One region of the Shewanella sp. ZOR0012 genome, then DNA from elsewhere that is predicted to be linked to it. Evidence: predicted binding sites of a transcription regulator. Region 1 holds the regulator's gene; the other holds the start of a gene.
What was found. The regulator MetJ, encoded in region 1, represses methionine synthesis genes. The targets are predictions, from matches to a motif close to TAGACGTCTAGACGTCTA.
Positions count from the first base shown of each region.

Region 2: a site for MetJ is predicted at 1,702-1,719, ahead of msrA (peptide-methionine (S)-S-oxide reductase MsrA). Genes of this name have one in related genera too.

Region 1 is NZ_JTLE01000094.1:1,793,361-1,798,196, forward strand. It holds gene nrfD (NrfD/PsrC family molybdoenzyme membrane anchor subunit) at 1-338, shown strand, start outside; gene L976_RS09500 (sulfite exporter TauE/SafE family protein) at 513-1,256, opposite strand; gene metJ (met regulon transcriptional regulator MetJ) at 1,364-1,678, opposite strand; gene metB (cystathionine gamma-synthase) at 1,901-3,064, shown strand; gene L976_RS09515 (bifunctional aspartate kinase/homoserine dehydrogenase II) at 3,076-4,836, shown strand, end outside.
Region 2 is NZ_JTLE01000094.1:873,247-878,082, reverse strand. It holds gene pgm (phosphoglucomutase (alpha-D-glucose-1,6-bisphosphate-dependent)) at 1-1,088, shown strand, start outside; gene msrA (peptide-methionine (S)-S-oxide reductase MsrA) at 1,210-1,689, opposite strand; gene astE (succinylglutamate desuccinylase) at 1,968-3,002, shown strand; gene L976_RS05675 (thiamine pyrophosphate-dependent dehydrogenase E1 component subunit alpha) at 3,165-4,343, shown strand; gene L976_RS05670 (alpha-ketoacid dehydrogenase subunit beta) at 4,347-4,836, shown strand, end outside.

The DNA of each region.
Region 1 (4,836 bases):
CCGATAGCCACGACAAGACCTTAGCTAAAATGCATGGCTTAGAGCTGCCAGTGATGGCCATCGAAATCATGTTCCTGTTTATGTTGTTCTGCGCCTTGTACTTTAAGGGCGGAGCGGCGGCTGCGGCGCTGGCATCACTCACCTCTGGCGTGTGGGCAAGCGTATTCTGGATTGGCGTGGTCGGGATTGGCTTTGGTGTGCCATTGCTGTTTATGCTGCTTCCCGCAGCGACTCGCCACACTAAGGGCGCAATGATTATGGTGGCCTGTGCCAGCTTAACTGGCGTGCTCGCCCTGAGACACTTTATTGTGTATGCAGGCCAAAGTTACCTGAGCTAAGTGATGTTAGCGAATGCTCTAACCCATGGCATTCAAACTAGCGCAACAAATATGAGTATTACTTTAATGCGATTAAGTGATACTCAAATGGGTTACAACACGCATCCCTGCAAGCAAAAAGCACCGTTAAACGGTGCTTTTTTATGGCTGCGATTGACTGCAATTGGCAGGAGGTTATTGCGGTAATAACTCAATCACTGATTTGACCGTGAGCACTAAGGCGCTGATAGCGCAGAGGGCTAAGGTCGCCATCTTGGTCTTATGTTTATCCACATTTCCCACCAGTTTGCCCGCCACGAGATAGCCTAAAAAGACCGAGGGCAATAGCATTAGCGACAGCCAAAAGTGCTTGATTTCGAGTAGGCCCGTCACCCCAAGAATCGCCAAGGCAATGGTCGAACTAAAGATAAAGAAGGCCGATAACGCTGCGCGAAACTGCGAAGCATCCTTACCCGCCAATAAAATCGCCATCGGAGGGCCACCAATGGCGGCGATATTGCCAAAGATCCCCGAGACGACTCCCGCGCCAAATAGCGTCGCTTTATTCACTGGCAGGCTGAATTTATACAGGCTCAGCACCACGGCAACCGTCACAATCGCGGCAATTGCTAAACCAAGAATCGGCTGCGGCGCAAACAGCAACAGGCTGGCACCGATAAAGCCACCGGGCACTCGACCGATGAGCGCGTATTGCAAGCCATTGAATTCTAAATGGCCGCGTTCACGCAATAGGGTGAGTAGCGCGATGGAAAATCCCATCACAATCACGGGGGCGGGCACTAATTGGGGATCGACGATATACAGCAACGGACTGGCGACCACGGCTAAGCCAAACCCAATCAGACTCTGGGTGAGGGCACCTAAAAACACAATCACAGACGCAATAGCGAGCGTTTGTGGATCGATCAAGGAGAACATAGGATTCCATCAAAACAAAATAGGGATCGTTACTTTAACCCACCACGCCTGATGAGCATTAACGATCCCTAATAATTAGTTACGGCAGGATTATGGACGCTTAAGCGTTATTCCATATCTTCCCACTCGATCCCCATTTCGTCCATCAACCGCTTCGCTTCAGCGGGGATGCTGTCTGGGCACTCTTTCGACAGATCGGCATCATCAGGCAGAGGCTGGCCGGTGTAGGCATGCAAAAATGCTTCGCACAACAGTTCGCTATTCGTTGCGTGGCGCAGGTTGTTGACCTGACGACGCGTACGTTCATCCGTGAGGACTTTTAGCACTTTGAGCGGAATAGACACAGTAATTTTCTTTACTTGTTCATTCTTCTTGCCATGTTCAGCATAGGGGCTGATGTATTCCCCATTCCATTCAGTCATTGACTCACCTGTTATAACGCTAAATTCGGGGCAGATTTTAAACCCTTACAGATTACAGTCAAATTATTGCTACTATTTCTTAGCGATTGCAAACAGATTTCTTTATGTTTAGACGTCTAAACGTCTTAACGCCTATTGACGATACCACTGGGCTTAGGTACATTTAGACGTCCAGACATCTCTTTGCGAACTTAGGAGTTCCCGATGACCGCAGGCAAATTAGTGACCGAGCGTCAATTAGCCACATTGGCCGTTCGTCAGGGTATCGAAAGCGATACTCAATATGGCGCCGTGGTGCCGCCAATTTACCTATCGACTAATTACGCCTTCGATGGTCATAAAAATCCGCGCGAATTTGACTACAGCCGTTCCGGCAATCCAACTCGCAGTATTTTAGGCGATGCCTTAGCAAAGCTGGAAAAGGGCGCAACCGGTGTGGTGACTTGCACTGGCATGGCAGCCATTACCTTAGTGACCACTTTACTGGGCCCCGATGATTTACTGGTGGTGCCTCACGATTGTTACGGTGGCTCTTACCGTTTATTCACCAACCTCGCGAAAAAAGGCCAATTTAAACTGCTGGTGGTGGATCAAACCGACGGCCAAGCGCTTGCGCAAGCGATTGCCCAGCAACCTAAAATGGTGTGGATTGAAACTCCATCTAACCCTTTGCTGCGAGTCGTCGATATTGAGGCTATCGCGAAGGCAAGCCATGGTGTGGGCGCGTTAGTGATAGTGGACAACACTTTCCTGTCGCCGATTTTGCAGCAACCGCTATTGCTCGGCGCCGATATCGTTATCCACTCCACCACGAAATACATTAATGGCCATAGTGATGTGGTGGGCGGCGCGGTGATCGCCAAAGATCCCCAAATTGGTGAGACCTTACATTGGTGGTCGAACACCTTAGGCTTAACAGGTTCTGCCTTCGACAGTTATCAAACCCTGCGCGGCCTGCGTACTTTAGCTGTGCGCATTCGTGAGCACCAAAGTAATGCCGAGCGGATTGTGGAGTTACTGAGTAACAGCCCAGTCGTGAGTAAAGTGTATTACCCAGGTCTTGCGGATCATCCCGGTCATGCCATTGCCGCCAAGCAACAAAAAGGTTTTGGCGCTATGCTGAGTTTTGAGCTTAAGGGCGGCGAGGCCGAAGTGGTCGCCTTTTTAGATGCGTTAAGTTTATTCAGCGTGGCTGAGAGTTTAGGTGGCGTTGAGAGTCTCGTAGCCGTGCCCGCGACCATGACCCACAGGGCGATGGAGCCGCAGGCGCGTTTTGAAGCTGGCATTAAAGACACCCTATTACGTTTGTCGGTTGGTATTGAAGATGCCGATGACTTAGTTGCAGATATTCAAGCAGGATTGGCCGCCGTAGCGGCTTGTCAGTAGAGGAATAATAGATGGCACGTTGTCACTTACATAAATTTGGTGGTTCCAGCTTAGCCGATGCCGATTGTTACCGCCGAGTCGCCCATATTCTGTTAACCCATGGCCACAGTGATGATCTGGTGGTGGTGTCTGCCGCGGGTAAAACCACTAACTTTTTATATAAGTTGTTGTCACTGCGCGACAGCAACCAATTATGGCAAGAAGAATTACAAGTCCTTATCAGCTATCAGCAAGGCTTGATTGAGCAGCTGTTATCTAACGAGCAAGCGCGGGATTTACGTGAACGTTTAACCACGGATAAAGCCCAGTTAATCAGTCTATTATCTTTAGATGTACGCAACGATTACCAAATTAACCATGTGGTGAGTTTTGGTGAGCGTTGGTCGGCACGCCTGATGGCAGCGCTGCTGCGTGAATCGGGCGTGGCCGCAAGCCATGTGGATGCCTGCTCGATTCTCGTAGCCGATGAGGCCGCTGTGCCGCAAATTCGTGTGCAAGAATCCCGCGCCAAAGTGCAAGCCTTACTGGCGGCCCACCCTAACGAGCGCCTAGTGATCACCGGTTTTATCTGCGCAAACGAGCGTGGCGATACCTTGCTGCTTGGTCGCAATGGCTCTGACTTTAGCGCCAGCTTAATTGCTAGTCTTGCCGACATTGAGCGCGTGACCATTTGGACCGACGTTGAAGGGGTCTTTAACGCCGATCCAAACAAAATCAACGATGCAAAATTACTCAAGAGCATGTCCCTCGCTGAAGCCGACCGCTTGGCGCGTTTAGGCTCACCCGTGTTGCATTCACGCACTTTGCAGCCGCTGTTTAACACTGAGGTGAGCTTGGCCGTGCGTTCAAGCTATGCCTCCCACACCGACTTTACCCTGATTGCGCCCCATAGCTCCTCAGCGAGTGCGCCCGTGGTGACCAACCTCAATGCCGTGGTGTTATTTGGCTTTAAGATCGCGGGTGATGTGGCCAGTCTGCTCGAGCAATTGGTGGAGGCGGGATTAACGCCACTGGCACATTGGGTATCGGCGCATCAACGGCTTGAGCTTGCCTATACCGCTGAAAACCAAAAACAAGTACAAAAATTATTGGATGCGCAGGCCGAAGCCCTCGGCATTAAAGATCTGCAAATTAATACCGAGCTTGGCTTAGTGGCGCTCGTGAGTGCCGATGCCGAGCATTATCGCCGCAGCTTTGCCCGCTTATTGAGCCGCGATGCTAAGCCCTTGTTCAGTGGTGATTTAAGTCTTGTGACCTTAGTGCCACAGTCGCAGGTTAATCTGCTGACCCAAAAAGTGCATCGCCGCTGTGCTGGCCCGCGTAAACGCATTGGCGTATTGCTGCTGGGCGTGGGCAATATTGGCGAGGCGTGGGTGAAGCTGTTTAAGTCAGTCTCTCCCTCGTTAAATCAAGAGCTTGAAGCGCAAGTCGAGTTAGTCGGTCTGGTCACTTCCAGTAAAGCTTTGATTAAGTCCACTGGTGTGGATTTGGAAAACTGGCAGCAGGAATTTGATAACGAAGCCACTCCTTGGCAGTATGAGCATCTATTTGAACAATTAGAACAACTTAACTGCGATGAACTGATTGCATTAGATATCAGCGCCAGCGCCAGTTTAACCCTGCAATACCCAGAGTTTTTCGAGCGCGGCATTCATATGGTCAGCGCGAACAAACTGGCGGGTTCTGGCCCACTGCCTTTTTATCGCGAGCTTAAAGAACAACTCGGTTATCGCCGTTTATTCTGGCGCTATAACGCCAGCTGCGGCGCGGGT
Region 2 (4,836 bases), 920 kb from region 1:
TCAAGGGCGTTAATAAGCTCGCTTATGCAGATGCATTGGCTTCGGGTTATGTGCATGTCATTGATTTAATCACGCCCTATGTGACGGATTTAGACAATGTCGTCGATATGCATGCTATCGCTAAGGCTAAACTTAAGCTGGGTGTCGATCCATTAGGCGGCTCCGGTATTCATTATTGGGCACCGATTGCCAAGCACTATGGCATTGATATCACTTTAGTTAACGATAAGGTCGATCCAAGCTTCAGCTTTATGTCATTGGATAAGGACGGCAAGATCCGCATGGATTGCTCTTCTCCCTATGCGATGGCAGGTTTACTGGCCCATAAAGAATCCTTCGATTTATGTGTGGGTAACGATCCTGACTACGATAGACACGGCATCGTGTGTCCGGGCACCGGGCTGATGGACCCCAACCACTATTTAGCAGTAGCGATTGATTATCTGCTGACCCACAGACCAGAGTGGAGCGATAGCTTAGCCATTGGTAAGACATTGGTATCGAGCGCGCTTATCGATAAAATCTGTGCCTTCCATGGCAAAAAATTACTCGAAGTCCCCGTTGGCTTTAAGTGGTTTGTCGATGGATTAGCTGAGGCAACCATTGCCTTTGGCGGTGAGGAGAGTGCGGGCGCCGCGTTCCTGCGCCGTGATGGCACGACTTGGTGTACTGACAAGGACGGTTTTATTTTAGTGCTGCTCGCAGCCGAAATGCTTGCGGTCACAGGTAAAACGCCGGGGCAACGCCATCAAGAATTAGTGGCGCAATTTGGTCAAAGCTTCTACAAGCGTATCGACAGCCCAATTAGCCTTGAGAACAAAGCCAAATTTGCCAAGCTTAATGCCGAGACCTTAAACGCCACTACGCTGGCGGGTGAGAACATTGAGGCTGTATTGACCCATGCACCTGGCAATAATGCTTCAATTGGTGGCATTAAAGTGACCACGGCCAATGGTTGGTTTGCTGCGCGGCCATCGGGCACTGAGGCGTTATTCAAGATTTACGGTGAGAGCTTTATCAGTGAGCAACATCTTGCCGATATCATTAAGGACGCACAAGCCCTGATCGATAAGGCCCTCAGCGCCTGATTTAGCGTTTACGCATTCTTTTTACCGATAAAAAAACGCACTCATCGAAATCCTATGAGTGCGTTTTTATTTGCAGCGATTGTAAGGTCAAATTATTCAGGTTTGAGCTGAATCGCTAAGCCTAGTACTCGATATGGCAACTCGGTAAGTTATTCTTATCGATATAGTTTTGATGATATTCCTCTGCCACATGGAATTGCTGTAACGGCACAATCTCAGTGACGATATGACGCAATCCCCAACGACCTGAACGGGCAAAGGCCAGTTTTGAGGCTTCTGCCGCCGCTTTTTGCTCACGATCATGGAAGAAAATGGTACTGCGGTATTGAGTACCAATATCGCCGCCCTGCATATTGAGCGTGGTCGGGTTGTGGTTTTTCCAAAACACATCCAGTAACTCGTCGTAGCTGACAATCGCAGGGTCAAATTCTACTTGTACGACTTCGGCATGACCTGTCTTGCCTTTTTTGACTTCCTCATAGGTGGTCGCTTCATTATTGCCACCCATATAGCCGCAGGTCGCGTTGGTCACGCCGTTGACTTGTCTAAAGAAATACTCCACGCCCCAAAAACAGCCGGCACCAAAAGTTGCTAACGCCATGATAAATCCTGATAGAAGTCTAGATGGCTAAGAATTGTGATAAAACTCATGCCTAAAAGCAAGTGTGTCGACAAAATTAATCCTATGTCGACCAAATGCGGCTAAGATGCTGTTGTTTTGCCGCGAAATGCGCTTGTTTGACCAGAATGACAGAGTAACGGCCCAAAAACTTGTGTTAGTATGGATGCGCTTTTTAAGGCGGGTAGCGATAAGTGCAATGAAACAGGCAGTTATTGCCATCACTCCCGTCTTTAACACGCTATTATAAGGAGAATTCTGTGTTACAAGCTCTGTTAGATTCGAAGGATTTTCTCGCGCTGACCCTCGCTAATCCTGAAACCATCGGAGATGAGTTTAGTTTCGCCTTAGGGGAACATACTCGAGTCGAGGTGTGGGACACGGGCGTCATCGTTTTTGAGCCTGCACAAGCCCAAGGTAAGGATGTCATTCTCTCCTGCGGTGTCCACGGCAATGAAACCGCCCCCATCGAACTCTGCAATACCTTAATCAAACAGCTTCTCCAACAAAAAATCATCGCCAAACAACGCACGCTCTTTCTTATTGGTAACCCTTTAGCGATTAATAACGGCACTCGCATTATCGACGAGAACATGAATCGTCTCTTTAGTGGCGAGCATTCAAATCCTCCGGGATTAGTGAATCCTGAGCGGGTGCGGGCAAAAAAATTAGAAGCCTATGTTGACCGCTTCTTTAAGGGCGCAGCCGCAGGGCGCCAGCGAATTCACTACGATTTACACACGGCGATGCGGGCGTCTAAACACGAAAAGTTTGCGATTTATCCCTATCGTCCCGGCCGTGCTTACAGCGCCGAGCAAATCATGTTTTTAGCGGCCAGTGGCGTCGATACTGTGTTATTTCACCATGAGCCGACAACTACTTTTAGTTATTTTTCCTCCGAGCAATATGGCGCCGATGCCTTTACCATTGAATTAGGTAAGGTGTATCCCATGGGGCAAAACGATATGACGCGTTTTATTGCCGCCCAAGAGATGTTTATGCGTCTTATCACAGACAAACCCTTAGCGCTTGAGCCATTCTCAGCGGATAAGGTGAATCTGTATCAAGTGTGTCGGGTGATCAACAAACATTTTGATGATTTTGAATTTACCTTCGCGACCGATGTCGAAAATTTCCGAGCTTTCCCTAAAGGCTTTGTATTGGCCCGAGAGGGTGGGCAGGAAATTAAAGTCGAACAGGAATTTGAAGCGATTGTCTTCCCCAATGCTAAGGTGCCCATCGGCAATCGCACGGTGATTTGTCTGATCCCCTCAGTTGCGCCGAATGTTCGTTAAGTTTGTAAAGCAATATATACATGCAAACAGGGGATTAGTTGTCATTTGAACTGTGCCAACGGTTGATAGGTAGTTTACGTTAACGTAATGTTCATCCGGCATATTCGTATAAATTAGGCGCAGTGGTTCTTCTGCTGCGTAACGAGATAACAAGAGCACAATATGAGCAAAGCAACACTCAACACTGATACAGTGCACCGTGTCGGCTTCTTGGATAAGGCATCGCTTCACATTCCTATCCTTCGAATTCTACAAGCAGACGGCACTACCTATGAAACCGCGGTTTTGCCTGTAATAGATGAAGCCTTAGCCACCAAAATTTACGATACTTGCGTATTCACGCGGGTACTCGATGAACGTATGCTTGGCGCACAGCGTCAGGGACGGATCAGCTTCTATATGACCTGCACCGGTGAAGAAGCCGCGATCGTCGGTAGCGTGGCCGCACTTGATCAAGAAGATGTGATCCTCGCGCAATACCGTGAACATGCGGCGCTACGTTATCGCGGCTTTACCACTGAACAGTTTATGAACCAAATGTTCAGTAATGAGAAGGACTTAGGTAAAGGTCGCCAAATGCCAATCCACTATGGCAGCGCGGCGTTAAACTACCAAACCATTTCATCGCCATTGGCCACTCAAATTCCGCAAGCGACAGGTGTCGGTTATAGCCTGAAAATGCAGGGCAAACGTAATGTTGCTGTCTGTTATTTCGGTGAAGGCGCTGCATCTGAAGGCGATTTCCATGCCGGATTGAATATGGCGGCGGTGTTAAAATGCCCCGTGATTTTCTTCTGCCGTAACAATGGTTATGCCATTTCTACCCCAACGGAAGAGCAATTTGCCGGTAACGGTATTGCCAGTCGTGGCGTGGGTTACGGCATGCACACCATTCGTGTCGATGGCAATGATATGCTGGCGGTGTTGGCCGCAACGCAACAGGCGCGTGCCTATGCGATTGAGCACAATGCCCCCGTGTTGATTGAAGCTATGACTTATCGTCTGGGCGCCCACTCATCTTCTGACGATCCTTCGGGTTATCGCTCAAAAGAAGAAGAGGCGAAATGGCAACAACACGATCCGGTCAAACGCTTTAAGTTGTGGCTGATTAATAAAGGCTGGTTAGCCGAGGCCGATGATGCCCAGCGTTACGAAAAGTACCGTGAAGAAGTTTTAGCCGCCGTTAAAGTCGCAGAAAAATTACCTATCCCTATGCTGGATGAGATTATTGAAGACGTGTACGACAAGCCAACGCCAGCGCTTAAAAAGCAATTGAGCGATCTTAAAGAACACATCAAAAAATATCCGCAATCCTATCCCAAAAGTGCAGGGAGGCTATAAGCCGTGGCAGAAATGAATATGTTACAGGCCGTCAATGAGGCCTTGTCAATCGCCATGCAAGCTGATGAGCGCATGGTGGTGTTTGGTGAAGACGTTGGCCACTTTGGCGGCGTGTTTCGCGCAACCTCAGGTTTACAGGAAAAGTTTGGTCGCAGCCGCTGCTTTAACACGCCACTGACTGAGCAAGGTATTGCGGGTTTTGCCAACGGGTTAGCCTCTAATGGTATGACTGCCGTAGCGGAAATCCAGTTTGCTGATTACATCTTTCCGGCGTTCGATCAGATTGTGAACGAGTCGGCTAAATTCCGTTACCGCAGCGGTAATGAGTTTAATGTGGGAAGTCTAGTGTTCCGCACACCCTATGGTGGCGGTATTGCGGGCGGCCATTATCATTCACAATCGCCAGAAGCCTATTTTACCCAAACCCCAGGCTTAAAAGTGGTTGTGCCACGTAATCCTGCTCAAGCCAAAGGTTTATTATTAGCCTCTATTC